One region of the Staphylococcus epidermidis genome, then DNA from elsewhere that is predicted to be linked to it. Evidence: predicted binding sites of a transcription regulator. Region 1 holds the regulator's gene; each other region holds the start of a gene.

What was found. Region 1 encodes NrdR, which represses ribonucleotide reductase genes. Its sites were predicted from a motif close to AACACNATATATNGTGTT; they were not measured.
Region 2: the regulator NrdR is predicted to act here: its motif matches at 864-881, upstream of nrdD (anaerobic ribonucleoside-triphosphate reductase).
Region 3: the regulator NrdR is predicted to act here: its motif matches at 1,177-1,194, upstream of nrdI (class Ib ribonucleoside-diphosphate reductase assembly flavoprotein NrdI).

Annotation. Positions count from the first base shown of each region.
Region 1 is NZ_AP019721.1:1,138,128-1,148,706, reverse strand. Features, by position in the region: gene FNL83_RS05705 (amino acid permease) at 1-590, opposite strand, end outside; lysine riboswitch at 796-971, opposite strand; gene thrS (threonine--tRNA ligase) at 1,019-2,956, opposite strand; gene dnaI (primosomal protein DnaI) at 3,309-4,229, opposite strand; gene FNL83_RS05690 (replicative helicase loading/DNA remodeling protein DnaB) at 4,229-5,599, opposite strand; gene nrdR (transcriptional regulator NrdR) at 5,600-6,070, opposite strand; gene gap (type I glyceraldehyde-3-phosphate dehydrogenase) at 6,590-7,615, opposite strand; partial or broken gene FNL83_RS05670 (transposase) at 7,721-8,104, opposite strand; gene coaE (dephospho-CoA kinase) at 8,459-9,070, opposite strand; gene mutM (bifunctional DNA-formamidopyrimidine glycosylase/DNA-(apurinic or apyrimidinic site) lyase) at 9,086-9,958, opposite strand; gene polA (DNA polymerase I) at 9,974-10,579, opposite strand, start outside.
Region 2 is NZ_AP019721.1:349,731-360,309, forward strand. Features, by position in the region: gene FNL83_RS01640 (hypothetical protein) at 300-605, shown strand; gene nrdD (anaerobic ribonucleoside-triphosphate reductase) at 924-2,774, shown strand; gene nrdG (anaerobic ribonucleoside-triphosphate reductase activating protein) at 2,771-3,307, shown strand; gene FNL83_RS01655 (anaerobic C4-dicarboxylate transporter) at 3,671-4,969, shown strand; gene FNL83_RS01665 (BCCT family transporter) at 5,390-7,012, shown strand; gene cudC (choline uptake/conversion transcriptional regulator CudC) at 7,042-7,623, opposite strand; gene betB (betaine-aldehyde dehydrogenase) at 8,094-9,584, shown strand; gene betA (choline dehydrogenase) at 9,744-10,579, shown strand, end outside.
Region 3 is NZ_AP019721.1:2,021,345-2,031,923, forward strand. Features, by position in the region: gene nrdE (class 1b ribonucleoside-diphosphate reductase subunit alpha) at 1-651, opposite strand, end outside; gene nrdI (class Ib ribonucleoside-diphosphate reductase assembly flavoprotein NrdI) at 614-1,012, opposite strand; gene FNL83_RS09910 (DMT family transporter) at 1,767-2,642, shown strand; gene queF (preQ(1) synthase) at 2,656-3,156, shown strand; gene FNL83_RS09920 (peptide MFS transporter) at 3,440-4,945, shown strand; gene FNL83_RS12110 (hypothetical protein) at 5,247-5,390, shown strand; gene FNL83_RS09925 (diacylglycerol/lipid kinase family protein) at 5,600-6,523, shown strand; gene adhE (bifunctional acetaldehyde-CoA/alcohol dehydrogenase) at 6,922-9,531, shown strand; gene FNL83_RS09935 (5' nucleotidase, NT5C type) at 9,598-10,137, opposite strand; gene hisC (histidinol-phosphate transaminase) at 10,260-10,579, opposite strand, start outside.

The DNA of each region.
Region 1 (10,579 bases):
CCATCTCCTTTTGTAAACGTATCAAATCCTACAAATTCTCCACCCATAATCCCTAAAATAGTTAAGATACCAATTCCTATAAATATGATGACTGTAACTACTTTGATAAGTGCGAACCAATATTCACTCTCTCCATATACTCTAACGGATAAAGAATTAAGCGCGAAAATAATAATAAGGAAAATACAACTCCAGACCCAAGCTGGTATACCTTGCATAGGGGACCAATATTGTATAACTTGCGCTGCAATAGTAACATCAGCTGCTACTGTTATCACCCAGTTGAACCAATAATTCCATCCTAAAGCAAAACCTAGTGAAGGATCGACAAAGCGTGTAGCATAAGTACTAAATGAACCTGACACAGGCAAATATGTCGCCATCTCCCCTAACGACGTCATTAGAAAGAACACCATCGCTCCAATAACTGCATAGGCAATCAAAGCACCCAATGCACCTGCGTCATGTATAGCTCCACCAGAAGTCATGAATAGACCAGTTCCTATACATCCCCCAATGGCAATCATTGAAATATGTCTATCTTTTAATCCTCTTTGAACACCGTCATTTTGTTTATTATTCTTTTTCATATAAGCTCCCTTTCCTTCATAAGTAGAGGCTAACTTGTTACCACATCAATGCATATCATTGTTGTAGATAAATTTGGTATAGATGATATAAAAGTAAAATAATATTAATATCATTTTACTTTTATATCACTTGTCTTTATATCTGTATCAATAATGTAAAAAGTGGTTACATACCTTTAAGATATGCAACCACTAATGTTTATCTATATAAGGTAGCACATCACATAAAGTGACAGTACAACTTCTATTCGAAAGTTGTCCCAACAATGCTAATTTATGGAAATAACATCATTTCGGCATTATTACCTTTCACTTATTCAACACATGTCCCATACGACTTCTGATAAGTTAGTCATTAATAATGCAACCTCTAACTCTATTTATTATATTAATTTGTAATATACATGATATACTTTATATTTTCAAGTTTATCTATGCTTTTTCAAACGGATTTCATCAATAACATTCCAAATAAATTCATCTTTTTCAACTGATTCTTGTTTTTCAGAACCATATTTTCTTACATTTACTTCTTGATTCTCTACTTCTTGGTCACCTACAACAATCTGATAAGGTATTTTTTTCATTTGAGCTTCACGAATTTTATATCCCATTTTTTCATTACGGTCATCAATTTCAACGCGGACACCTTGCGATTTTAGTTCATCTTGTAAAAGTCTTGCATAATCATAATGTAAATCTATATTTACAGGAATAATTTCAACTTGCATAGGCGCCAACCAAGTTGGAAATGCACCTTTTGTTTCTTCTGTTAAAAATGCAACAAAACGTTCCATAGTAGAAACTACACCACGGTGTATAACTACAGGACGATGTTGTTCTCCATCTTGACCAATGTACGTTAAGTCAAAACGTTCTGGTAAAAGAAAATCAAGTTGTGCTGTTGATAGAGTTTCTTCTTTTCCCATAGCTGTTTTTACTTGAACATCTAACTTAGGTCCATAGAATGCTGCCTCACCAATAGCTTCTTCATAAGTTAAACCTAATTCATCTGATGCTTCTTTAAGCATGGATTCAGCTTTTTCCCACATTTCATCATCATCAAAGTACTTATGCTTATCTTCAGGATCTCTATAACTCAATCTGAAGCGATAATCTTCAAAACCAAAATCTTTGTACACATCTTGAATCATATTAACTACACGTTTAAATTCTTCTTTAATTTGATCAGGTCTAACGAAAATATGGGAATCATTCAATGTCATTCCTCGAACACGTTGTAAACCTGATACTGCACCACTTGCTTCGTAACGATGCATAGTACCCAATTCAGCAATACGTATAGGTAATTCGCGATAAGAATGAGGTTTGTTTTTATAAATCATCATATGATGTGGACAGTTCATTGGTCTTAAGACCATTGCTTCGTCTTCATCTAACTTCATTGCTGGGAACATATCTTCTTGATAATGATCCCAGTGACCAGATGTTTTATATAAATCAACATTGGCTAATACTGGTGTGTAAACATGATCGTATCCCATACTTACTTCTTTATCGACAATATAACGTTCTATTTCCCTACGTATTGTAGCACCATTTGGTAACCATAATGGTAAACCAGCACCAACGAGTTGATTGTTTGTAAACAATTCTAAATCTTTACCAATTTTACGATGATCACGCTCACGACGTTCTTCCAACATTTTTAGATGTGCTTTCAAATCTTTTTTGTCAAAGAATGCTGTACCATAAATTCGTTGTAACATTTTATTATCACTATTTCCACGCCAATAAGCACCAGCTGTAGATAATAGTTTGAACTCTTTAATTTTAGAAGTAGAAGGTACGTGTACACCTCGACATAAATCAGTAAATTCACCTTGAGTATAAAGTGTTACACTCTCATCTTCAGGAATTGCATCAATAAGTTCTAATTTATAAGGGTCATCCTTGAAGAAGTCTTTTGCTTTTTCTTTACTAACTACTTCTCTTACAATTTTATGATTTTCGTTCACAATTTGTTTCATTGTTTTCTCAATTTTATCAAAATCATCCGATGAAACCTTATCATCCATATCAAAATCATAATAGAATCCGCCTTCTATTACAGGTCCAACTCCAAATTTAACGTCTCCGTATAAACGTTTTAATGCTTGTGCCATTAAATGAGCTGTTGAATGACGAAGTACTTCTAACGCTTCTTCACTCCCAGGAGTAATAATTTCAATAGCTCCATCTTGTTCTAAAGGGCGTGTTAAATCTACAAGTTGACCATTGAATTTTCCCGCAACTGCTTTTTTTCTTAATCCTGGACTAATTGATTGAGCGATGTCTTCTGTAGTAGTCCCTTTATCAAATTCTTTTGTATTACCATCTGGAAATTGAATATTAATTTGATTCATATTTTTTCCTCCTATTTAATAAAACATCTGATCGTTGGCTTATTGAATAAATTAACTTTACTGAGCATAAAAAAACTCGTCCCTAGCAAGGGACGAGTTTGTCGTGGTACCACCCTAGTTAAGTATATGAAAAGCATACGTGACCAGTCATATACTATACTTTACATAAGATAACGGTCTTGAGCCGGATATTCATTACAAATATCAATATTAACGAAGTAGTAATAATTTAATGTGTTAGCCATATTCTCATCAATTAATGACTTTCTGTGTAACAGAGATTAAATTATCGTATCTTCAATAGTTTCAACGATTAAGATTTATCTCTATTATACACCACATACTATAAAATTCAATTGTTTCTAAAATTTTTACCAGTCAAATAATAAGGTGTCGATAAAGTCTTAATTCTTTCAATAATTCGTGCTGCTTTAGTCTTTTCAGTGCCATCTCTAGTTATTGAAAGATGATGCTCAAGCTCACTATAATTAAAGTTAGAACTAAAAAATGTAGGAAGTTCATGTACCATTCTATAATGTAATAAAGGACCAATCACTTCATCTCTTACCCACGGTGTGACTTCTTCTGCGCCAATATCATCTAACATCAAAATATTAGCTTCTCGCACACGTTGTAATTTTTTCTCAAAACTACCGTCTTTAAAGCCACCTTTTAAAGTGCGAATAAATTCTGGTAAATATACAATTGTTGATGAAATCTTTTGCGATTTAAGTTGATTTGCAATAGCACCCAATATGAATGATTTTCCTGTACCAAAAGGACCATATAAATATAACCCCTTTACTTTTTCATCGTTAGTAATTGCTGTACAGATTTGATCAGCTGCCATTGCTACATCAAGTCTCTCTCGATTATTCATATAAATATCTTTGAGCTTTGCATGAAGTGTATCTCTTTGCATATGGTGAGATGTAATAAGTTGTGAATCAAATCGTTCCTCATCATGTTTAATTTTACACGGGCAAGGTAGATATCTAATTTTGATTCTTTCATTTTCAATATATAGTTCAGGAACATGTCCTTTTACAAAATTCGGACAATCATCATAGCGATGTCCATCATAAACTTTTTGTTGATCTTTATACTCTTGAAGAACATTTAAATCTTCGTCTATCATCTCATTAGTTATATTACTACGATTTTTCTCAAGAAAATGTTTAACGTCAGTATCATTGATTACATTTTGTTTTATTTTTTGTATACGTTTATCTAGATTTTGAGAATCGCCCATGATATTTCTGAAACTTTTCATTAGTTATCTTCCTCCTTCCACTTTTGATTTAACTTTTCAAGAAATGCTTGTCGATCTTCTTCGAGAGTGTCATCATTTATTTCTTTATTTTCTTCTTGATCGTCCCTATTTTGAAGCCATTTAGGTGTCTTTTCTTTGGATAAAAATTGATTTTGTCTTCCACGATTGTTCTGTCGTTTATCATTAGAATGTGTTTCGTAATTTTTAGGTTGATTAACTTGTAATGCATATTCATATGCTTGTTTGGCATTTGAAATACCAATTTTCTTCCAGTTGGAAGCAATTTCAAAAATATAAGATTTTGGCAACTTCATATCTTCTTTTAACATAACAAACTGTAAAAGTATATTGATTACACCAAAATTCATTTTTTCACGGTTAATCAATTCTTCTATCATACTTTTTTGCGACTGTGTAGGTTCCGAATCAGACCAACTTGCTAACATATCAATCGGACTTGTTTCATCTAGCAGTTGTAACCAATCATTTGTTGTATCTTCCGCTTGTCGATCTTTTTTTTCATCGTTAATTTTATTTGTTTGATGCTCTAATTTTGGTAATTGATTATCATGTTCAATCAGGTAATAAGTTCTAGCTTTCTTACGCATTTCTTCAAAAGATAATTGTTGTGCACTGGTAATGGAACTTAATATAACATTTTTCATACCATCTTCAGTAATTCCATAAAGTGTCGCAAGTTGTATAATCAAATTCTTAGCTTCTTTATCGATAATTTCATTACTAATAAAATGATGGTTCAACATCTGTCTCAACATTTCAAAATCAAAAGTTTCATTAGATAAATCTATACCATCATAGTGTTTGATTTGCTTTAAATTAATTTGATCAGAAACATTGACCTTTTTAGGTACGTTGAATACTTCTGTAAATTTTCTAGTTGTCTGTTGATATTTGCTTAAATCTTTCTCATCTTTTTCGAAATAAGATTTAAGTGCTTGATAACGTTTTTTATCAACCTCACTAAATAAAAATACTGATAACATAGGATCATTAAAAAATTGATAGGCTGTTGGAGGCTGAATTAACTCATAAACAAAGTGAGAGTACTTTTCTTCATGCCTTACAAATGTTTTAATCAATCCAATAGCCTCTAAATTGTCCATTTGCTCCCTGAAATCTAATAAGTTAATTTTTAGTTCATTCATGAATATATAATGCGTTAACCCGAGTTGTTGACTTTCATCTATGAATTGACTCATAAAATGATAGAGTCCAATTGATTCAACTCCGATTAAAGGGGTGAATAGTCGATTTAAAATATCTAAATGTTGTGAGGTGAATTCGAAATGTGTAATCACCTCAAATCCATCTTGTGGTTTTAGACCATATTCATAGGTTTGTAACCCCATCTATTTATCACTCCGTTTATTATCACTCAAGATACCTTGCATTGACTCTAAGAGTTGATCAACATCTTTGAATTCTTTATATACAGATGCAAATCTTACATAGGAAACTTGGTCAACATGCATTAACAAATTCATAACATGCTCTCCAATTTCTCTAGAAGAAATTTCAGTTTGTCCCTCATCTCTAAGTTGCCACTCCACTTTATTAGTTATGTCTTCAAGTTGTTGATAACGTACTGGTCGTTTCTCGCAAGATCTTACTAAACCATTTAATATTTTTTCTCTTAAAAATTGTTCTCTAGTCCCATCTTTCTTCACTACTATTAATGGACTAACTTCAATATGTTCAAATGTTGTAAAACGCGTTCCGCAATTTTCACATTCTCTTCTACGTCTAATCGCATTGGCCTCATCTGCATGTCTTGAATCAACCACTCTGGAATGTGTAGAATTACATTTTGGGCATTTCATATATGTCACCCTCCCAAGTTTAATCACCGTACATTATACTATAAAAGTACTGTGTAAAAAAGAAAGGTCAATTGCAACTATAAACGAAAGAATGTAATGATACATTGTTAATACCACTATGTGTAAAAAAGGAAAAATTGTCTTATAAATAAAGGTTTTAGAATGCTATGTTATTTATTAAAAATAATACATTTTAACGTGATTAACCATATTAAATGAATTTCAACCATTTAAATGTACTACACAATTTTATAAATACGACCAAAAGTACCATTATTAAATTATAATTTGAAAGATGATTCGTTAAAATCACCTCATTTCAAAATCATCTCAACTTGATTAATAAATAATGACTATGGATCATTTTTTTATAAAGAAAGTATCTAGAAATATGTCTAAAGCTAATTGGTTATCTATAATAACATCAATGGTGCTTCAACTTTGTTTAGGGCTATTTGTATATAAATAAACCTGAGATAATATGGCTATCTCAGGTTTAGTGTAAGTATAAATATTTAATTAAATGGCTTTTACCATTGCTTTATCATCAATTAATTGTCCAATTTTGTCAGCTACTTCAACAACTCTATTCGAATAACCCCATTCATTATCATACCAAGCGATAACTTTCACCTTATTTTGTCCCATAACCATCGTAGATTGAGAATCAATAATTGCTGAATGAGGATTTGTGTTAAAGTCTACAGAAACTAAAGGAGCTTCTTCAACATCAAGAACACCTGATAAATCGGCATTTTTAAATGCATCATTAACTTGTGTAACTGTAACATTCTGTTCTAAATCAACAACTAAATCAACGAGAGAGACATTTTTTGTTGGTACTCTTAAAGCCATTCCATGAAGTTTACCTTCAACTTCAGGCAATACTTCTTTAAGTGCTTTAGCAGCACCTGTTGACGTTGGAATAATACTTTCATTACAAGAACGTGCTCTTCTTAAATCTTTGTGTGGATTATCAATATTTTTTTGATCATTTGTTATTGCATGAACAGTTGTCATCAGACCATTTATGATTCCAAATTTATCATTGAGGACTTTTGCAACTGGTCCGATACAATTAGTAGTACAAGATGCATTACTAAAAATATCGTATGTATCAATATCAAGTTGATTATCATTGACTCCTTTAACAATCATTTGAACGTCTCCACCTTTAGACGGTCCAGTGAGTAATACCTTTTTAGCACCTGCATTAATATGAGCAACTGCTTTATCTCCGTGATTAAATTTACCTGTCGCTTCTATAACAACATCAATATCCATCTCATTCCATGGTAAATTTTCTGGATTGCGATCAGAAAGTAATTTAATTTCATGTCCATTCACTTTAATACCACTTTCAATCGGTTCAACTTTTTTATCATAAACTCCATGCGTCGTATCATAATTAAGTAAATGTGCAATTGTTTCAGGTGGATAACTAGCGTTAATCGCTTTAACATTTAAATTTTTATTATTTAGTGCTATTCGTAACACCATTCTACCTATTCTACCCATACCGTTAATTGCAATATTCGTTGCCATTCAAAGCACCCCTTGTTTTATATGTTATACTTTATGGAAATAGTATAACATATTAATTTTTAAATGAAAGCGTTTACTGATAAATTTATCTATAAATATAAATTAAGCTTTATCATTTATAAGATTTTGATTCAAACATTGACTATGGAATTGAATAAATAAGGATTCTAATAAAACATCTACTTTTGGATTTACTCTATATCGATTAATCATTTTATAAGAAGGGTTTAGAATTTGTGAAAACCACATCATTCGAATAGTATCATTAAGAAATTTTTTCTACCAGAAAATACTGATTGTGTGTAAGCATATAACACTACTTTCAACATCATATTGGGATGCTATAATGTTGCGCAACAATGCTGTCTGAATTCAGTACCTGGAATTTTTTACAATATCATTCACATATTGTGACATATCATGTGTGGGAATATGTACTGAAGTTTCCTTTGGTAAAGTAAGTTGAGTCATATTATAATCTTTATGCATAAGGTACCTCGTTAATTTAATTTAGTGGTATTTGTTAAATTATACGAAAAAGCCTTATTTTTAAAAGTATTTCAATGTAAAGGCAAAGTGTTATGACGAGACTCTTGAAGACGCAGAATAAGCTGAAGACTACAAGCTGAATCTGTCAACTAAGAAAGCGAACCAACAATACGAAGTATTATAAATAAAGAAGCCAGTAAATGAATTTATAAAAAACTCATTTACTGGCTATTTTGCTAGGAATTATGTCCCAGCTTTTTTGCCTCTAATTAGCGTTTAATATGTAATTATTTATAATACATACACTTTGTGATAACAAAATAAAAGCATTCTATACAATTTTCATTATATTTACTATTCACTCTCCGATTGAATATACCCTTCTTCTTCAAGTAATTTTTGTAAATTCTGTTTAAGTTCTAATTTATCACCTAGATTATCTATCACATGATTTGCCATCCTACTTTTTTTATCTATAGATATTTGACTATAAACACGTGCTTTAGCATCTTCTAATGATAAATTATTCCTCTCCATTAAACGATCGATTTGAATACTTTCAGATGTATAAACCACCCAAACTTCATCTACAGTATCTTGTAGTTCATTTTCGTACAACAATGGGATATCCATAATTACATGATATCCATGTTCTAGATAATTGTTTTTCTCTTGTTCCATTATCTCTCTTACAATAGGATGAACTATTTCATTAAGAGCCTCGCGTAAGTCAGGATGATTAAAAACTATCTCTCCTACATATTGACGATTCATCTCACCATTTTCGTCAATTGCTTCTTCCCCAAAAATCTCTTTAACTTGTTCAAGACCCTTAGAGCCTTTTTTAACTGCTTCGCGTGAAGCAATATCAGCATCTACGATTTTAAACCCATATGCTGTTAATAATTCTGAAACTGTTGATTTTCCAGTGGCAATACCACCAGTTATCCCAATCACTTTAGACATTATTTCACTCTTCCTTTATCTCTGACAGTTTGGGCAAAAATGACTATTTCTACCAGCTATCACTTTTGTTTCAATCGAATGACCACAAACCTTGCACTTTTTTTGTTTATATACATTTAAATGTAATTGCATTTGTCCAGTTTTACCATCTGCATGCCTATAATCTGAAATACTAGTACCTCCATATTTTATACCCTCTTCTAAAACTTCTCGAACATAATAAAAGAGGGATTTTCTTTCTTGTTTAGTGAGTGAATTAGTAATTTTATCCGGAGTAATACCAGCTCTGAATAAAGCTTCACAGGCATAGATATTTCCAGCTCCTGCTATAACACGATGATCAAGAATCGTTTGTTTTATTGGTTTATTCTTATATTTTTTCATTGTCAAACATTCTAAATAGTGTTCAAATGCCACCTCTTCAAATGGTTCTGGAGCGATTTCTAATAAAGATGGATAACTATCAAAATTGACTATATTTCTAATTTCTCCAAACCGTCTGATATCAGAATAGACTAATTTTTGTTTATTATCCAAATCGAAAATGACTTGCCAATGCTTTCGATAATTCGGTGTACTTATCTCATCAAGGTTATTAACAACAAAGAATCCGCCTGCCATACCTAAATGACTAACTAAGATTCTATCATCGTCATGATCCGCTATATAAAAAATAATGTACTTACTTCTTCTTTCAACTTTTTTTATAACATAACCTTCAGTAAGTTTTTTAAAAGTATCTAATTCCATACCTTTTATAATCGTCTCACGGTTATTATTCTTACCGTTAATTACATTTTTAGCAAAAGTTACTTTCTCTATTTTTGCACTTTTTATAAATGGCTCAATACCTCTTTTAACATGTTCAACTTCAGGTAGTTCAGGCATGATATTATCCTTTCTTTATTTAGCATCGTACCATGTTGCACCATAATTCGAATCTACTTTTAAAGGTACATCGAGCACTAATGCTTGTTCCATAATTTCTTCTACAAATTTACTAAAATCTTCTACTTCTGATTTTGGTATTTCAAATATGAGTTCATCATGAACTTGTAATAATAACTTAGCATGATATTTAGTTTCTTTAATCTTTTCACTGAATTTAACCATTGCTAATTTTATTATGTCAGCTGCACTACCTTGTATGGGTGTATTCATTGCTGTTCTTTCTGCAAAACTTCTTAAATTAAAGTTTCTACTTGTTATATCAGGAATGTATCGACGACGATGAAGTAGTGTTTCCACATAACCTTGTGCTTTTGCATCTTTAACAATGTCTGACATATATTGTTTTACACCTGGAAAACTAGCTAAATAATCATCAATAAATGCTTTTGCTTGTTTTCTAGTAATACCCAAGCTCTGACTCAATCCATAATCGCTGATACCATATACAATACCAAAGTTAACAGCTTTTGCTTGACGTCTCATTAAACTATCAACCTGGTCAGATTCAACATTAAATACTTTCATTGCTGTTGCAGTGTGAATATCATGTCCGTTTAT
Region 2 (10,579 bases), 790 kb from region 1:
GGAGAGAATTAAAGATTCTTAATCCTACTCTTTTTAATTTTAAAAGTATAATGGAAAGTTTTTAAAGAAAAGCATTTGGTCAGATATACTTACTTTTAATTAAGTAAGAAGATGTTAATTTTTAAATGTCATCAATAGTATACTTATGAGTCATGATTTATGCTTAGTTTGTGACAACTATAATTTAAATTTCTAAAAAGCTAATTATTGATGTGTGATTAAAGTGAAATAAAAAGGGAAAATATTTTTAAAGAGATATTGTGTGATTTATCAAAAAAATAAGAGGATGGTGATATAACATGTCATTTAATATTTGGATGTGGATTTTACTTGTATTATTTATTGTGGGGACAATAGCTGTAATTCTCATTTTAACAGTTGGCTCAGTGTTAGAAGAGCGCTCATATGACCGTCGATCAGAAGATGAAAAGCGCAAAAATTTAGAAAAAAATCTTGAGATGTCAAAGGGACATACAGATGTATCGCAAGAGTCGAGCAATGGGGAAGAACAAGTAACACAAGAGCATTCTCAACATGTCGTTCAAGATCATCAACAAACACATCAAAATATAAATCAATCAACACAAGATAATAGAAATAATTAGATAGGTGAAAGGGAAAAGGTAAATGCTTATTTCGGTTATTTATTCCCAATTTATACGAAGATAATTACTAGAATTACCAAAAATGAAGATATTATAAATTTTAACTGAATTAAAAACTAACTATATGTTATAGAAGCCTGAGAACATTGACGTCTCAGGTTTTTATATTGATTACAAAACTATCTTTATCTCACATAGAGTTCACTAAACGTTAATAATCTTTATGACATTTTAGTTAACGACTTAGTAATCGATTGTAATACTATATATAGTATTTTATTTTATTGATATACACTATATATAGCGAAGGGTGACGAAATGACTACTCTAGAAACATCATTAACTCGATTAATCACAAAAGATCCAACTATATTAAATGAAAATGCAAATAAAGATAGTAATACATTCTCAACAATGCGAGATTTAACAGCTGGAACGGTATCAAAGTCTTATGCACTCGATCATTTACTTCCAAAGCATGTTGCTCATGCACATCAATCGGGAGATATTCATTTTCACGACTTAGATTACCATCCATTTCAACCATTAACCAATTGTTGTCTCATAGATGCAAAAGATATGTTAGAGAATGGCTTTGAGATAGGCAATGCTAATGTTACAACACCTCAATCAATACAAACCGCTTCAGCACAACTTGTACAAATCATTGCAAACGTTTCAAGCAGTCAATATGGAGGTTGTACTGTCGATCGTGTTGACGAATTACTAAGTAAATATGCACAAATGAATGCACAACATCACAGGGAAGTAGCGAATGATTTCGTTCAACCTGACAAAATTGAGAATTATGTGGATACACAAGTAACTAAGGATATTGGTGATGCAATTGAAAGTTTAGAGTATGAGATTAACACACTCTATACTTCCAATGGACAAACGCCATTCGTTACTTTGGGATTTGGTTTAGGAACAGATCAATTAAGTCGAAAAATTCAACAAGCAATTTTACATACCCGTATTAAAGGTCTCGGTAAAGATAGGGTTACTGCAATTTTCCCTAAACTTGTATTTTCGATAAAAAAGGGGGTTAACTTTAGTCCAGAAGATCCTAACTATGATATTAAACAACTTGCATTGGAATGTTCAACAAAGCGCATGTATCCCGATATTTTAAATTACGATAAACTTGTGGAACTGCTTGGTGATTTTAAAGCACCGATGGGATGTCGTTCATTTTTACCAAGTTGGAAGAATGATGAAGGTCAATTGGAAAATAATGGACGATGTAACTTAGGTGTAGTGACGTTGAACGTACCGAGAATTGCAATCGAAGCAGATGGTGACATGCAGCAGTTTTGGGATATCTTTGAAAAACGCATGCAATTATTACATGATGCACTTGTGTATCGAATTCAAAGACTACAAGATGCTATTCCAGATAACGCGCCTATTTTATATAAAAGTGGTGCATTTAAAAATAAACTCACTTCAGAAGATACTGTCGATTCATTATTTACAAAACAACGCGCAACGATTTCAATGGGGTATATCGGTTTATACGAAGCGGCAACATTATTTTATGGACCGAATTGGGAACACAATCCTGAAGCTAAAACATTCACACTAGACATATTAAGAGAAATGAAACGTTATCAAGTAGAGTGGACGAAACAATATGATATTTGGTTCAGTATATACAGTACACCTAGTGAATCACTAACAGATAGATTTTGCCGATTGGACAAAGAAAAATTTGGATTTATTCCAGATGTTACTGATAAAGGATATTACCAAAATTCATTCCACTATGATGTGCGTAAAGATGTAACGCCGTTTGAAAAATTAGATTTTGAAAAAGACTATCCTTACTATGCAAGTGGTGGATTCATTCATTATTGTGAATATCCAAAGTTAAATCATAATCTGAAAGCTTTAGAAGCAGTATGGGATTATGCTTATGATAAGGTAGGTTATTTAGGTACGAATATTCCTATTGATCACTGTTATCGTTGTGGCTATGATGGAGATTTTGAAACTACTGCTAACGGATATAGATGCCCACATTGTGGTAACACTGATCCTAAAACGGTTGACGTTGTAAAAAGAACATGTGGTTATTTAGGAAATCCAGTTCAAAGACCTGTTATTGAAGGTCGACAAAAAGAGATATGTGCAAGAGTGAAACACATGAAGGAACCTCGTTCATGAATATTTTAAACATTAAAGAAGGTCAACACTATATAGCTAAAATAGAAAGTCATAGCTTTGTAGATGGTGAAGGTGTTCGATGCAGTGTATATGTTTCCGGATGTCCTTTTCAATGTAAAGGTTGTTATAACGTTAAAGCCCAAAATTTTAAATACGGAGAACCTTTCGAACTTGAAATGCTTGAAGAGATTTTAGATTATTGTGCGCCTTCTTATATCGAAGGCTTAAGCATACTTGGTGGAGAACCATTTTGTAATTTGTTTATCACACTCCAACTTGTTGAAGCTTTTAGACAACGATTCGGTCATACAAAAACAATTTGGGTATGGACTGGCTTTTTATTTGAATATTTGAAACAGCAAGACGATGCGCGCAAGTCATTACTCGAACATATTGATGTATTAGTTGATGGTATGTTTATTCAACATTTATATCGTCCGAATCTTCCATATAAAGGATCACTTAATCAACGTGTGATTGATGTTCAATCTTCCTTACAAAAAGAACAGGTCATTGAATATCTAACTAAATAGTTTATGATGATAATTGGAATTAATTTTTAAGATATCTCTTGGAAAAATAGCCCAAAATAAATGTTATGGTTCATTTGTTTTGGGCAATCTTTGTTATAAGTTTTCAATGGGATGAACATGAAAGTTATCCACATGTATAACGACAGTTTTAAAGAGTATAGTTAATTTTATTTTTAAAGTAAATTTATATCACTTTTTAGTAGGTAGATGTGATTTGTTGCAATTTATAGACTGAAAAGTGACAAACATTAAACATCTAAAAAGTAAAAGAAATAATCTTATACTTATATATATACTAATTACATATTAAAGTGATAAAATATTGAAGTGAAAATTGTTCGGCATAAGTTAGGAGATTCTTCCATGTTATTGTTTATCATAGAAATCATAATCATGATTCTAGCGATATTATTAGGATTAAGAACTGCTGGTGCACTGGGATGTGGCATCTTTGCTATAGTAGCGCAGCTTATCATGATATTTGGATTCCAGTTACCTCCAGGTTCAGCACCAGTGACGGCAGTGTTAATCATATTATCTATTGGTATAGCAGGTGGTACGTTACAAGCCACTGGTGGTATTGACTATTTAGTATACATTGCATCACGTGTGATTGAACGCTTTCCAAAATCAATTATATTTATAGCGCCAATGATTGTCTTTGTCTTTGTTTTTGGAATTGGTACTGCAAATATAGCTCTTTCACTTGAACCTATCATAGCGAAAACTGCACAAAAAGCACGAATTCAGCCTAAACGCGCATTAACTGCTTCGGTACTTACAGCCAATTTAGCCTTACTTTGTAGCCCGGCAGCTTCTGCTACAGCTTATATTATTTCTGTATTAGCAGGGTATGAAATATCGATGGGCAAGTATTTAAGTATTGTTTTACCTACAGCTTTAATTAGTATGTTAATGCTTAGTACATTTTGTACATTTGTAGGACGAAAAGAACACGTGCGTGATGAGTCAGAACGTTTAGTTCAGATGCCAGAAGTCGAAATCAAAAATGACTTTTCATTAAAAGTAAAAATAGGTGTTATCTCATTCCTATTATGTGTCATGGGTATTTTAACGTTTGGCATATTTCCTAATCTCATGCCGCAATTCAATGTGAATGGAGATGTAGTTAAAGTTGAGATGACTGAAATTGTTCAGTTCTTTATGTATCTCAGCGCTACAATCAATTTATTATTAATAAAAATCAATACTTCTGATATTCTGTCATCGAATATTACACAATCTGCAATGGGAGCACTTTTTGCAGTTCTTGGCCCAGGTTGGTTAGGTGCAACAATATTTAATGCTCCACATAACTTAAAAATATTGAAAAATGATATTGGGTCAATTATTAGTGAAGTACCTTGGCTTGTTATCATACTTGTTTCTGTAGTTGCAATGATTGTCATTTCTCAAACAGCTACAGCATCAATTATGGTGCCGATAGTTATGAGTTTAGGTATACCTCCCATCTATTTTGTTGCGATGGTACAAACATTAAATGTGAATTTCGTTATTCCAGCTCAACCGACACTATTATTTGCTGTAGAACTAGATGAAACAGGTAGAACAAGACCTACGAGCTTTATGATACCAGGATTTTTTGTTATAACAGTATCCGTCATTACAGGATTTGTTATTAAAACCATTTTAGGATATTAATCAATTTTTATAAGTTGGAATTTAATCGCCATATATATAGTGTTTTAAATACTTCATCTCATCGAGTAAGGTATTTGAATGACTAAATATTGGCGATTTTTTATTTATAGATTAAGAGTGAGTATCAGTGGAGAAAAAAATAAAATAAATATATATACGTTAAAAGTGTATAAAAATACGATATGAAATATTGTAAAGTTCGTTCATTTTGTTAAATTTTAACTTAACACTGTTGTCATAGCAATTTAAGATGAATATTTGAGAGGCTTAAATTATATAATTATTCAAATTAGATTTTGATGATACATGTATGTAATTTGCATTATTATTAAAAGTTCGTTATTGTCTTTTTTGTGAATCACTATCCATTGAACGTAATTTAAAGTAAAGATTCATAAATTAATATTAGGGGGATCACATTTGAAAAAGGAAAAAGTTATGGACTGGACGACCTTCATAGGCGTAGTCATTGTGTTACTTTTTGCTGTTATACCTATGATGGTTTTTCCGAAAGCAAGTGAAATAATCATTACCGATATCAATAGTGCCATTTCTAATTCAATTGGATCGGTATATCTCTTTATGGGACTGGCTATATTTTGTTTTGTTTTATACATAGCATTTGGTAAGTATGGGAATGTCACGTTAGGAAAAGCGACTGACAAACCTGAATTTAATAATTTCACATGGGCAGCCATGTTATTCTGTGCCGGTATTGGTTCAGATATTTTATATTGGGGTGTTATTGAGTGGGCATTTTATTATCAAGTACCTCCTAACGGTGCAAAATCAATGTCCGATCAAGCACTTCAATATGCAACTCAATATGGTATGTTTCACTGGGGACCTATAGCCTGGGCAATATATGTGCTACCAGCTTTGCCAATCGGTTATTTAGTTTTCGTTAAGAAGAAACCCGTCTATAAAATTAGTCAAGCTTGTCGACCAATTTTAAAAGGACATACGGATAAATTATTAGGAAAAATCGTAGATATTTTATTTATTTTCGGTTTGCTCGGTGGTGCTGCAACATCACTCGCTCTAGGCGTGCCGATGATCTCAGCTGGTATTGAACGATTGACTGGTTTAGATGGATCTAATATGATTTTACGTTCAATCATCTTACTAACTATTACAGTTATTTTCGCAATCAGTTCTTACACAGGTTTGAAAAAAGGTATTCAAAAATTAAGTGATGTTAACGTTTGGTTATCATTTTTATTATTAGCATTTGTATTCATCGTAGGTCCAACTGTGTTTATTATGGAAACTACAGTTACAGGGTTCGGTAATATGATAAAAGATTTCTTCCATATGGCGACATGGATGGAACCATTTGGTGGCATAAAAGGTCGTAAAGAAACGAATTTCCCTCAAGATTGGACAATATTCTACTGGTCATGGTGGCTCGTTTATGCACCGTTTATTGGATTGTTTATCGCGCGTATCTCAAAAGGACGTACACTTAAAGAAGTTGTATTAGGAACAATATGCTATGGAACATTAGGTTGTGTGTTATTTTTCGGTATTTTTGGTAACTATGCTGTATATCTACAAATTACTGAGCAATTTAATGTAATAAGCTATTTAAACAATTATGGTACAGAGGCAACAATCATAGAAATAATGCATCAACTACCATTCTCGACAATTACTATTATCTTATTCTTAATATCAGCTTTCTTATTCTTAGCAACAACATTCGATTCTGGTTCATATATTTTAGCAGCAGCGTCACAGAAAAAAGTGATAGGAGAACCGTTACGTGCTAATCGTTTGTTCTGGGCGTTTGCGTTATGTTTACTACCGTTCTCTTTAATGCTAGTTGGAGGAGAACGTGCATTAGAAGTATTGAAAACAGCATCATTACTTGCTAGTGTACCTTTAATTGTTATATTTACGCTAATGATGATTTCGTTCTTAATTATACTCGGACGAGATCGTATCAAGTTAGAAAGACGTGCAGATAAGCATAAAGAAATTGAAAGACGTTCTCTAAGAATAGTTCAGGTCAAAGACAAACCTGAAGACGATAACTTATAACAAAAAAAAGCCAAGCGAATGTTAAATCATTATCGCTTGGCTTTTTCTGATTGATCATGATGATGTTGTTCATCTGGAATTGGGAAATAGTTAAAAATTTCTCCTGACTCTAGAGCTTCACTTAATTGAGCGAGCCACTTGTAATATATTTTAGAGTGGTCTAACTGCGCTTTTACATTTATTGCTTGTTTTTTAACTTCCTCATCTATATCATTCTTTTCAAGAAGTGGGTGAATGATATTTTCTGCATCTTCAATTGCTTCCATATTAGTGTCAATTTCACGTTCCCATTTTTTAGTAAAAAAGTTGCGGAAGAAAGTGAAGAAATCTTTCTCTGCAATAAAATGTTGCTTTCGGCTACCACGCGTGAATTGTTGTTTGACGATATCGTATTCTTGTAGTTTTTTTACACCTGTACTCATACTAGGTTTACTCATTTGCAGTTGTTGTCGCATTTCATCAAGTGTCATACTTCCTTCAAAAACCATAATGCCATACAAGTTACCTACACTACGGTTGATACCATACAAATCCATGGTTTCACCGATTGAGTTGATAACTAAATCTTTAGCTTCTTCGATATATTGACTGTCATTGTTATTATAATCCATCATTGCACCTCCATTTTAATCCATTATTTAGCTTAGGTGGACGCACCAGATACTATGATTTTTATGATGATTTGCCTGTAAAGGATACATCTATTACTTTGAGTTGTAACTCGTTCATGAATATAAAGCATAATTACATTGAAATTTCATAATCAAATGTTAGTTATCGATTTGAATTGTTAATGTCTATACTACTTTTGACTAAATTCAATGCTGCAATCTATAAATGGCTATAAAAACCTATGCTATATGTCCCATTTCTAATAAATACACACGAGAATCATTATAAAGCCTTTTATGAAAAAAAGAAAAGTAATTTTCTGAACAAAAATTATTTCTTAAACATAGATAAGTTCGATTGTAAAATACAAACATTTTTAAAGAAATTGACACTTTTTCATCAATTATGATAACATAACTCTGTAAAATTCGTTAAATAAAAATTTAACAAACTTAACGGAGGTCGTTTGATGGAACTTGTAGATAAATTATCAAATCGTCAATATATTGATGGAGAATGGGTTGAAAGTTCAAATAAAAACACAAGAGATATTATAAATCCTTACAATCAAGAAACAATCTTCACTGTAGCTGAAGGAACTAAAGAAGATGTTGAAAGAGCAATTTTAGCTGCTAGAAGATCTTTCGAAGACGGTGAATGGTCACTTGAAACAAGTGAAGTCAGAGGTAAAAAAGTGAGAGCCGTTGCTGATAAAATTAAAGAAAATAGAGAAGAGTTAGCTAAATTAGAAACATTAGACACTGGTAAAACTTTAGAAGAATCCTATGCTGATATGGATGATATTCATAATGTGTTTATGTATTTTGCTGGTTTAGCTGATAAAGATGGCGGTGAAATTATCAATTCACCTATTCCTAATGCTGAAAGTAAAGTAGTTAAAGAACCTGTAGGTGTTGTTACTCAAATTACACCTTGGAACTATCCATTACTTCAAGCATCTTGGAAAATTGCGCCAGCTTTAGCAACAGGTTGCTCATTAGTTATGAAACCAAGTGAAATTACTCCGTTAACAACAATTCGTGTATTTGAATTGATGGAGGAAGTTGGTTTCCCTAAAGGAACAATTAATTTAGTACTTGGTGCTGGATCAGAAGTGGGCGACGTGATGTCAGGTCATGAAGAAGTCGATTTAGTTTCATTTACAGGTGGTATTGAAACAGGAAAACACATCATGAAACAAGCAGCTAATCACGTGACTGACGTTGCATTAGAATTAGGCGGCAAAAATCCTAATATTATTTTTGATGACGCTGATTTTGAATTAGCTGTAGACCAAGCACTTAATGGTGGATATTTCCACGCTGGTCAAGTGTGCTCTGCTGGTTCAAGAATCTTAGTTCACAATGATATTAAAGATAAATTCGAAAAAGCTCTTATCGATCGTGTAAGCAAAATCAAATTAGGTAACGGTTTTGATCAAGATACTGAAATGGGACCAGTTATCTCAACAGCACACCGCGATAAAATTGAAGGTTATATGGAAGTTGCGAAAAAAGATGGAGCAACAATTGCAATTGGTGGTAAACGCCCTGAACGTGAAGACTTACAAGCCGGATTATTCTTTGAACCTACTGTAATTACAGATTGTGATACATCAATGCGTATTGTTCAAGAGGAAGTCTTTGGACCAGTTGTGACTGTAGAAGGATTTGCTGACGAAGAAGAAGCTATTCGCTTAGCAAATGATTCAATTTACGGTTTAGCAGGTGCTATATTTACTAAAGATATTGGTAAAGCACAACGTGTTGCAAATAAATTGAAACTTGGTACGGTTTGGATTAACGATTTCCATCCATACTTTGCACAAGCGCCATGGGGCGGTTACAAACAATCAGGTATCGGTAGAGAATTAGGTAAAGAAGGATTAGAGGAATATTTAGTAAGTAAACACATTCTTACAAATACTAATCCAGAACCAGTGGATTGGTTCAGTAAATAATAATACATTGCTTATATACAGTAAATGACTTATAAATACAAAATGCTACATGAAGTGAGTACTAACTAAGGTATAGTGCTCACTTCAATAAATGAAACCTTTTAAGAAAGAGATGTTAACAAACAAAGAAAACAAATCAATTTTTGGAGGTCTTTAACGATGAGAAGAAAACGCGATTCATACGATTATGTCATCATTGGTGGCGGTAGTGCAGGTTCAGTTCTTGGTGCACGCCTTTCAGAGGATAAAGATAAAAATGTTTTGGTATTAGAAGCTGGACGTAGTGACTATTTCTGGGATTTATTTATTCAAATGCCAGCAGCATTGATGTTCCCATCAGGTAATCGTTTTTATGACTGGGAATATCAAACTGACGAAGAACCACATATGGGACGTAGAGTAGATCATGCGAGAGGTAAAGTATTAGGTGGCTCAAGTTCTATTAACGGTATGATTTATCAACGAGGTAACCCAATGGACTATGAAGGATGGGCAGAACCTGAAGGAATGGACACATGGGACTTTGCACATTGTCTACCATACTTCAAAAAGTTAGAAACAACATATGGTGCAGCGCCATACGATAAAGTTAGAGGCCATGATGGTCCAATCAAATTAAAACGTGGACCAGCTACTAATCCATTATTTAAATCATTCTTTAATGCAGGTGTTGAAGCGGGCTATCATAAAACTGCAGACGTTAATGGATACAGACAAGAAGGTTTTGGACCATTTGATAGCCAAGTACATCATGGACGTCGTATGTCTGCTTCAAGAGCGTATCTACGCCCAGCATTAAGACGTAGAAACTTAGATGTTGAAACACGTGCATTCGTTACAAAATTAATTTTTGATGAAAATAATAGTAAAAAAGTAACAGGCGTGACTTTCAAGAAAAATGGTAAAGAACATACTGTTCATGCAAACGAAGTTATTTTATCTGGCGGTGCTTTCAATACACCACAACTATTACAATTATCAGGTATTGGTGACTC
Region 3 (10,579 bases), 880 kb from region 1:
AATTCCTTTAATTGCTTCTCCACGTGCACGAAGTTTCGATAAATTAATGGCCACACCACCACCAATTTTACTAAGTTGTTTTGCAGTTGAATCAATGAAATTGATAGAATTTAAGCTATCGTCTACTTCTAATAAGAAACATGAAACAAGTTCTCCACGTCTTGCTCTACCTGCATTCAAGAATGTTGGTGTCGCCGGTTGATAACGTTGTTCCACCATTGCAGAAATAAATTGTTTTGCTTGTTTAACATTACCATTCGCTAAATAAAGTGCAACGATTGCGACGTGCTGATTATAATCCTCAAGAAACTTAGTTTTATCATTCGTTTTTAAAGCGTAATCCTTATAAAACTTACTTGCCGACATATAACTAGCAAATTGGAAGTGAATTGATTTTGCGTATTCAGTAATTTCAATTAATTCTGCTTCGCTATATTTTTCGAAAACATTAAAATAAAAATTATTATCAACAAGATAATGAAGTCTTTCGATTTCATCATCAAAAGAAATCATTTTATCATGGATTTCTTCAAGATACACTTTCAATGCTTCTTGATCTTTCTCTAAATCAAAGAAACCATTGTCTTTTCTCTTGGTCACTTCATTATTTAATTCAATATGATTGTATTTCTTTTCTTCCATGGTTTTCATTGAAATTGCCCACCTTATCCTTAAATTCAATAATGTCTTTATTTGTCCCTTGTACTTCAAACTTCATCATTAATGGAACTTTATATTCCTCAGAAATTGTATGGCCAGCTTTAGCGAAATTTTGTCCCCAATTTCGATTTCCACTCGCAGCAACAGCTTGTAACTGAGTATGATTTACATTTAAAAAAGATTGAACCGGCTGCGGCACCTCTCCAAATCCAATAGTGCCAGTAACTAAAATGTAGGGTTCATTAACTGATTCGTTACAATTATCTTGAGTAATTTCAAATGTATCTTTAATACCAGCACGACTAATAAATCGTCTAACATTACCAGAAAATGAATAATATACTACTTTCATTGAATCACCTTCTTTCGTCAACCATTGATTCAGCCAAAAGTAGATTAGAAATGATTAAATATCTTTAATATAATTTAAATCATCTACTTATAAAAACAGTTGAAAATAGTTACTTTTACGTAAAATTTTTTCAATCTGTAAATAGCCTTTAAAATATATAAATAACCACAATATATAGTGGTTAAAACTTAAATTTGCACTACATGATAAATTATCTTTTTAGTAGGGTTTTACTATAATTGCAATATTTTCGAGATAAAAGTAGTGTCAAATTGCATTAAAATGATTAAATTCTACAACGTTAAATTCTCAGCTAAACACTATATATAGTGTTTGCATTTCTAATTTGATACTATATTCTGTGTTTCATTATACATAACTCATATCACTAATGAAAGTTAAAAATTGATGGCAGAAACAACCTATCATTTGGAAAGTGCATCACTACGAGATTAGTGTCATTATTTTAAAATAAAAAAATTTTTTTGAGTGTCTTTACTTGCTTTTCTATTGAAATTAGACATATAGGGTTAAAAGAATAGTTACGTAAATTTCTACAATAACAGATATAAATTACATTTTTAAAAACATGATTCTAGCTTTTTATTAAATTGCGCATAAGAAATAACAATCTTTAAAAGCGAACATTTGTTCGTTTTTTATTATAGCTCGTTTCCATTGAATTATCAAGAACTTATGCATAGTTAGATTTTATATGCTAATATAATGTCGTTAATCATATAATATTGAGGCGATGATATTGAATTCAAAAGTTAAAGGTATTATTGCTATATTGATTTCAGCTGTGGGTTTTAGTTTTATGTCAGTCTTTTTTAGATTGGCCGGTGATTTACCAGTCTTTCAAAAATCTCTAGCTAGAAATTTTGTAGCCATGTTTATACCATTATTTTTTATTTATAAATATAGGCAACCTATGTTTGGAAAATTAAGTAGTCAACCCCTACTCATCTCACGTTCAACACTTGGGTTAATTGGTGTCTTACTTAATATCTACGCAATTGATCACATGGTATTAAGTGATGCTGATACATTAATGAAATTAAATCCTTTTTGGACAATTGTTCTTAGTTTAATTTTTTTACATGAAAAGGTACGAAAATATCAAATCACGGCGATGATTATTGCTATAATAGGGATGCTATTAATTGTTAAACCAGAATTTTCATCATCAGTTATTCCTTCAATAGCAGGATTACTATCCGGTATTTTTGCAGCTTCTGCCTACACATGTGTTAGAGCACTCAGCACTCGTGAAAAACCTTATACGATAGTGTTTTATTTTTCATTATTCTCAGTTGTAGTTCTTATACCTTTTTCAATATTTACTTATACACCTATGACAACAATTCAAATTCTTTTCTTACTCGGCGCTGGATTATCAGCAGCTGTAGGACAAATTGGTATAACATTGGCTTATAGTTTTGCTCCAGCAAAAGATATCTCCATCTTCACATATGCGTCTATAATATTTACTGCATTATTTGGATTTATTCTGTTTGGAGAATCACCTGATATGTTTGCAACAGTAGGATATATTGTCATTATCGGAGCAAGTTACTATATGTTTGATAAAGCAAGACGTGAAACAACTATAAATCAAAATAATTAAAGGAGCTAGAAAATTGACACAAGGACGTCAAAAAGATGAATTAAAAGATATTACTTTATTAGGCAATCAAAATAACACTTATGAATTTGATTATAGACCGGAAGTTTTAGAAACTTTTGATAATAAGCATCAAGGTCGTGATTATTTTGTTAAGTTTAATTGTCCTGAATTCACATCACTATGCCCTATTACGGGTCAACCAGATTTTGCGACAATTTATATCTCGTATATCCCTAATATCAAGATGGTGGAATCTAAATCATTAAAGTTATATTTATTTAGTTTTAGAAACCACGGAGATTTTCACGAAGATTGTATGAATATTATTATGAATGATTTAATTAATTTAATGGACCCACATTATATTGAAGTTTGGGGTAAATTTACTCCGAGAGGTGGCATTTCCATAGATCCTTACACGAATTATGGTCGTCCTGATACAAAATATGAAAAAATGGCTGAACATCGATTAATGAATCATGACATGTATCCAGAAAAAATAGATAATCGTTAATATATATTTTATAAAAATCTCTACTGTTATATTTGATGGTAGAGATTTTTTGTTGCACTTTGCTGCATTAAAGCGTACTTTATATATAGCGCGTCATTGAATAAATATAGTAATAAAATTATTGAAATTATATCATCGGATTAAATGTTACAGATTATATCAATTGACAGAATTTTCTTTTTTCAAATTTTTTGAAAATTATTGAAATTTTCTTATCACAATAGTAAAATCACCTTAAAACAATTTAATAAGGTTATTTGGGCAAGAAAGGTTGGGATGATTTATGACTTCAAATAAGTCCCATGAAAAAGCAGTTCAAGAAATACCACAACATGGATTCTTCGGACATCCAAAAGGATTAGGCGTTCTCTTTTTCGTAGAATTTTGGGAGAGATTCAGCTATTACGGAATGAGAGCAATGCTTATTTTTTATATGTATTTTGCACTCCAGGAAAACGGACTTGGAATGGACAAAACAACAGCCATGTCTATCATGTCTGTATATGGATCATTAATTTATATGTCTTCAATTCCAGGTGGCTGGATAGCTGATAGAATTACAGGTACCCGAGGTGCCACATTAATCGGAGCTATATTAATTATTATAGGTCACATATGTTTAAGCCTTCCTTTTGCAATGGTAGGTTTATTCACTTCTATGTTCTTTATTATTGTAGGATCAGGTTTAATGAAACCAAACATTTCAAATATTGTTGGTAGACTCTATCCTGAAAACGACGTACGCATGGATGCTGGATTTGTTATCTTCTATATGTCAGTGAACATGGGTGCACTCGTTTCACCAATTATTTTACAATACTATATTGATATTAGAAATTTCCATGGTGGCTTCTTGATTGCAGCAATAGGGATGGCTCTTGGATTAGTTTGGTACTTACTATTTAACCGAAAAACTTTAGGTAGTATCGGTATGAAACCGACGAACCCATTATCTTCTTCTGAAAAGAAAAAGTACGGAACAATCATCGGAATCGTTGTTATAGCAATAGTATTAATCCTTATGATTGCTTACTTTACGCATACGCTATCATTTAATTTAATCAGTAATACTGTTTTAATTTTAGGTATTGCTTTACCAATCATTTACTTTACAACAATGATTAGAAGTAAAGAAGTTACTGATACTGAAAGATCAAGAGTAAAAGCATTTATTCCGTTATTCATTTTAGGCATGTTATTTTGGTCAATTCAAGAACAAGGATCTAATGTATTAAATATCTATGGTATTGAAAACTCTGATATGAAATTAAATTTATTTGGTTGGAAAACACATTTTGGTGAAGCTATTTTCCAAACCATTAACCCATTATTTATTTTATTATTTGCACCCGTGGTTACTCTTTTATGGCAAAAGCTAGGAAAGAAACAACCTAGCCTACCTATTAAGTTTGCAATTGGTACTATTTTAGCAGGCGCATCCTACATACTTATGGGAGCAATCGGTCATATTTATGGGGATACACAATTCTCAGTTAACTGGGTTATTCTTTCATACGTTATCTGTGTTATTGGTGAGCTTTGTCTCTCTCCAACTGGTAGTAGTGCAGCAGTTAAATTAGCACCTAAGGCATTTAACGCACAAATGATGAGCCTTTGGTTATTAACTAACGCTTCAGCTCAGGCCATTAACGGTACATTAGTTAAATTAATTAAACCACTTGGTCAAACCAATTACTTTATCTTCTTAGGTGTTGTTGCAACCGTGATTACGTTAATTATATTAGCGTTTATTCCTAAGATTTCTAAAGCAATGAAAGGTATTCGTTAATCATTACACTAAAATGTGGATAGAATATAAATCCTAGAAAAATAGCCAGTAAATGAGTTTTTTATAAATTCATTTACTGGCTTTTTATTTATAATACTTTGTATTGTTGGCTTGGTTTCTTAGCGGACAACTTCAGCCTATAGTCTTCAACTTGTCCTGTTCCCTCAAGAGTCTCACCAAAATACTTTGTGTTTATATGTAATTTTACATTGAAATACTTAAAAAATAAGGCCCTTTCGTATAATTTAATAAATACCAATAAACTAAATTAACGGGGTGTCTTATGTATAAAAATTATCATATGACTAAACATACTCTACCAATGGAAACTTCAGTAATTATCTCCACACATGATATGTCACAATATGTGAATGATATTGTAAAAAAATTCCAGGTACTGAATTCAGACAGCATCGTTGCGCAACATTATAGCATCCCAAAATGATATTAAAAATAATATTATATGTCTACATAAATTTTTACCAACTTAATATTCTTACTCTTAAATTTATGTTATTTTATTTGGAACATCTATCTTTATAGAACACTTAAGTTTCAATACCATAAATTTTAATTTATAATGTAAATCAAACATAAAGGAAAGTTCAAACAATCTAATTACACAAACTATTTATCGAAAGTAGGTATATATTTATGAAACAACCGTATAACCATGGTGTTCTTTTCTATCATGAACATAGCGGTTTGAAAGATATACATAATGGCATAGGAGAAGTTGCAAAATCTCTTAGTTCAATGTGTAAACACCTCTCTCTTCAACTCAGTGAAAATAAAGGCGATATTATTAAATATTGTAAATCTATTAAAAATGAAAATTATAGCTCTGATGTAGACGTTTTATTTATTTTAGGTGGAGATGGTACACTTAATGAACTAGTAAATGGCGTTATGCAGTATCAGTTAAATTTACCAATCGGTGTAATACCAGGTGGTACCTTTAACGATTTTACAAAAACACTTCAACTGCACCCTAATTTTAAAACAGCTAGTGAGCAATTATTAACATCACATGCTGAATCATATGATGTGTTAAAAGTGAACGACTTATATGTACTTAATTTCGTTGGACTTGGCTTAATAGTACAAAATGCAGAGAATGTTCAAGATGGTTCTAAAGATATATTCGGTAAATTCAGCTATATTGGATCAACCGTTAAAACGTTATTAAATCCTGTTAAATTTGATTTCTCATTGACTGTTGATGGTGAAACAAAAGAAGGCAATACTTCGATGATGTTAATAGCAAACGGTCCCAATATAGGTGGTGGACAAATTCCGCTAACCGATTTATCGCCACAAGATGGAAGAGCAAACACATTTGTATTTAATGATCAAACACTAAATATATTGAATGATATATTAAAAAAACGTGATAGTATGAATTGGAACGAAATCACACAAGGTATTGATCACATATCAGGTAAGCACATCACACTCTCAACAAACCCTAGTATGAAAGTGGATATTGATGGCGAAATTAATTTAGAAACACCAATTGAGATTCAAGTATTACCCAAAGCGATACAACTTCTTACTGCAACTGAACAAAATAATTAATATAAATTTCACTTATTCTTTATCAATTTATTTTTAAAGCATGAGCTACTGAGACATAAATGATTGTCTCAGTTTTTTATTTTATAAACTGATAACATCGTTAGTCGGGTGAGACGATAATTTCATTACAACACCCCTCATTATTTTTAGTAAGAATACTTACAATAATTTTTTTAAAATTTACTTCTTTTAAAAATAGATTTTTTTAACTACCAAATACGTCTTGTTCCCATTGCATCAAGTCTTACACCTCAACCCCGACTAAATATATAGGTTAAAAATGTGTTCATATAAACATCACAATTGACTCTTTAATAGTCTGTATTTTCTTTTAATTTGGAAAGAGCTGTACTATAATGTTTGTGAATTATTTCACAATATCTAAGGAGTGGTTGTATATGTTATCTGTAACTAAAAAAAATACATATGAATCAAACAAAGATGAAGTCACACAAATGATTGATTCATTAGCAGAAAAAGGACAAGAAGCTCTAAAAGAACTATCTAAAAAATCACAACATGAGATTAATGACATTGTACATCAGATGAGCATGGCTGCTGTTGATCAGCATATGCATTTAGCTAAACTAGCTTACGACGAAACAGGTAGAGGTATTTATGAAGACAAAGCTATCAAAAATTTATATGCCTCAGAGTACATATGGAATTCAATCAAAGACAATAAAACAGTAGGTATCATAGGTGAAGATAAACAAAAAGGATTAACGTATGTAGCTGAACCTATAGGCGTGATTTGTGGAGTGACACCAACGACCAACCCTACATCTACAACTATTTTCAAAGCAATGATTGCTATTAAAACAGGTAATCCAATTATTTTCGCATTTCATCCAAGTGCACAACAATCATCAAAATATGCTGCTAAAGTCATTTTAGAAGCTGCAACAAAAGCAGGTGCTCCTAAAGATTGTATTCAATGGATAGAAGTGCCATCAATTGAGGCAACTAAACAATTAATGAATCATAAAGATATTGCTTTAGTTCTAGCGACTGGAGGCTCTGGAATGGTAAAGTCCGCATATTCGACAGGTAAACCTGCATTAGGAGTCGGTCCAGGTAATGTTCCTACTTATATTGAAAAAACTGCTCATATCAAACGTGCTGTTAATGATATCATTGGTTCTAAAACTTTTGATAATGGTATGATTTTTGCTTCTGAACAAGTCATGGTTGTTGATAAAGAAGTATACACTGACGTCGTTAAAGAATTCAAATTACACCAAACATATTTTGTTAATAAAAATGAACTACAACAATTAGAAGATGCCATCATGAATGAAGATAAAACTGCAGTTAAACCTGATATAGTTGGTAAATCTGCTGTAGATATAGCGAAATTGTCAGGAATTAGTGTTCCAGAAAAAACAAAATTATTAGTCGCAGAAATTGATGGAATTGGAAAAGATTATCCTTTATCACGTGAAAAATTATCACCTGTACTCGCAATGGTAACTGCAAAATCAACAGGACATGCACTACAAATTTGTGAAGACATATTAAAATTTGGTGGTTTAGGTCACACTGCTGTAATTCACACCGAGGATAGTCAATTACAACAAAAATTCGGTCTAAAAATGAAAGCTTGCCGTGTATTGGTAAATACACCTTCTGCTGTCGGAGGAATTGGAAATATGTATAATGAACTCATTCCTTCACTCACGTTAGGTTGTGGTTCATATGGTAGAAATTCTATTTCTCATAATGTAAGCGCAGTAGACTTATTAAATATTAAAACAATAGCAAAACGTCGTAATAATATGCAATGGTTTAAACTCCCACCTAAAGTTTATTTTGAAGAAAATTCAGTTATGTATTTGACAGAGATGGATAATGTTGAACGTGTAATGATAGTTTGTGATCCAGGAATGGTTAATATTGGTTATACTGATATAGTTGAACAAGTGCTGAGACGCCGAGAAAACCAACCACAAATCAAAGTGTTTAACGAAGTTGAACCTAATCCATCAACTCATACAGTCTATAAGGGGTTAGAAATGTTTATAAATTTCCAACCTGATACTATTATTGCACTCGGTGGCGGTTCGGCAATGGATGCAGCCAAAGCAATATGGATGTTCTTTGAGCATCCAGAAACTTCATTTTTTGGGGCAAAACAAAAGTTCTTAGATATTCGTAAACGTACTTATAAAATTACCAAACCTAAAAACGCAAAATTTATATGTATACCAACGACATCAGGAACTGGTTCTGAAGTGACACCTTTTGCAGTAATTACTGATAGCGAGACACACGTTAAGTATCCACTAGCAGATTATGCGTTAACTCCCGATATTGCTATCGTCGATCCACAATTCGTATTAAGTGTACCTAAAGATGTTGCCGCAGATACAGGAATGGATGTTTTGACACATGCCATTGAATCTTACGTCTCTGTCATGGCTTCAGATTATACAAGAGGCTTAAGCTTACAAGCAATAAAGTTAACTTTTGATTATCTAAAATCATCAGTTCAAGAAAATGACAAACACTCACGAGAAAAAATGCATAATGCTTCAACAATGGCCGGTATGGCATTTGCCAATGCTTTTTTAGGAATTTCTCATTCTATCGCACATAAAATTGGTGGTGAATATGGTATTCCCCACGGCAGAACAAATGCTATTTTATTACCACATGTCATTCGCTATAATGCCAAAGATCCACAAAAACATGCACTGTTTCCTAAATATGATTTCTTTAGAGCAGATACTGACTATGCTGACATTGCAAAATTTTTAGGACTCAAAGGTAATACAACTGAAGAATTAGTGGATGCTCTAGCTAATGCGGTGTATGATTTAGGATGTTCAGTTGGTATTGATATGAATTTAAAATCACAAGGCGTAACTGAAGAGCTTCTTCACTCTACTATAGACAGAATGGCTGAATTAGCATTTGAAGATCAATGTACAACTGCTAATCCAAAAGAACCGCTAATTAGTGAACTTAAAGGCATTATCGAAACAGCATATGATTATGAAAGATAACTTTAAAAATGTTTAATAAAAAAGTCATAGGCCATCAAATAAAGTGACCTATGACTTTTATCTTCTCTATTTTTCAATTGAATTAAAATAATTCTTTACATCTCTCCAACCACTTACGCGTTCAAATCTATGTTCATTAACATTATGAGAAGCAGTAAACATAATTGATTTCCCTTCAAAAATTTCCAATTGCTTTGGATTATCATCAATAAGATAATCTGCAAGAATAATATTCTTTCTACCACAAAATACAAAATGTTGCGGATCTAAAAAAGGAAAGTATTCTAATAACCATTCATATTTGTCATGAAAAGAGGTTGGAACATCCATCGCTGCTGTGGCTATGTATATGTCGTAATGCTCATTGAGTTGTTTTACAACTTCTTGAGCATGCGGCATTACATCTAAATTTCTAAAGAATCCAGGTTCTTTTAAAATATCCATGACTAACCCCTCATGCTCGGGTATCATATGTTTTAATTTTTTACCGTTTAATGATTCCATTTTGATATTTAAATCCGCTCGTTCATTGACCGCTTTAACAACAGCACCCAATGTATCAGCAAGCACTTCATCCATATCAATGGCGATTCTCTGTCGCGTCATGCTCTTACACTCCCTGTTCGTGATATACGTGTTTAGTATAGCAAAATTTTTTCCTTCTGTTTAATCTATTTAACTACGATATCACATCTTTTTTAAATCAAAAGTTATCAAAGAGTGTTAGTTTAATACTCAAAATGTTTTAAAACTTCAATCATCTTATTATTTTGTTCTGGTAAACCAATAGTAATTCTAACACCGTTAGGGAATAAACGTGTAATACATCCTACGTTTAACAATGCATCATAAAGTGCTTGACTTCTTGAAGTTTTAACAAAGACAAAATTCGCTTGACTTGGTAAAAAATGCTGACTTTGAGGAATTTGATAAAATTTATCTCGTTCAAAACTATTTTTTTGTGTCACTTCTTTCAAATACTCTTGATCTTCTAAGGCAGCGATTGCTGCATATTCTGAAATTCTAGTAACATTAAATGGTGGACGAA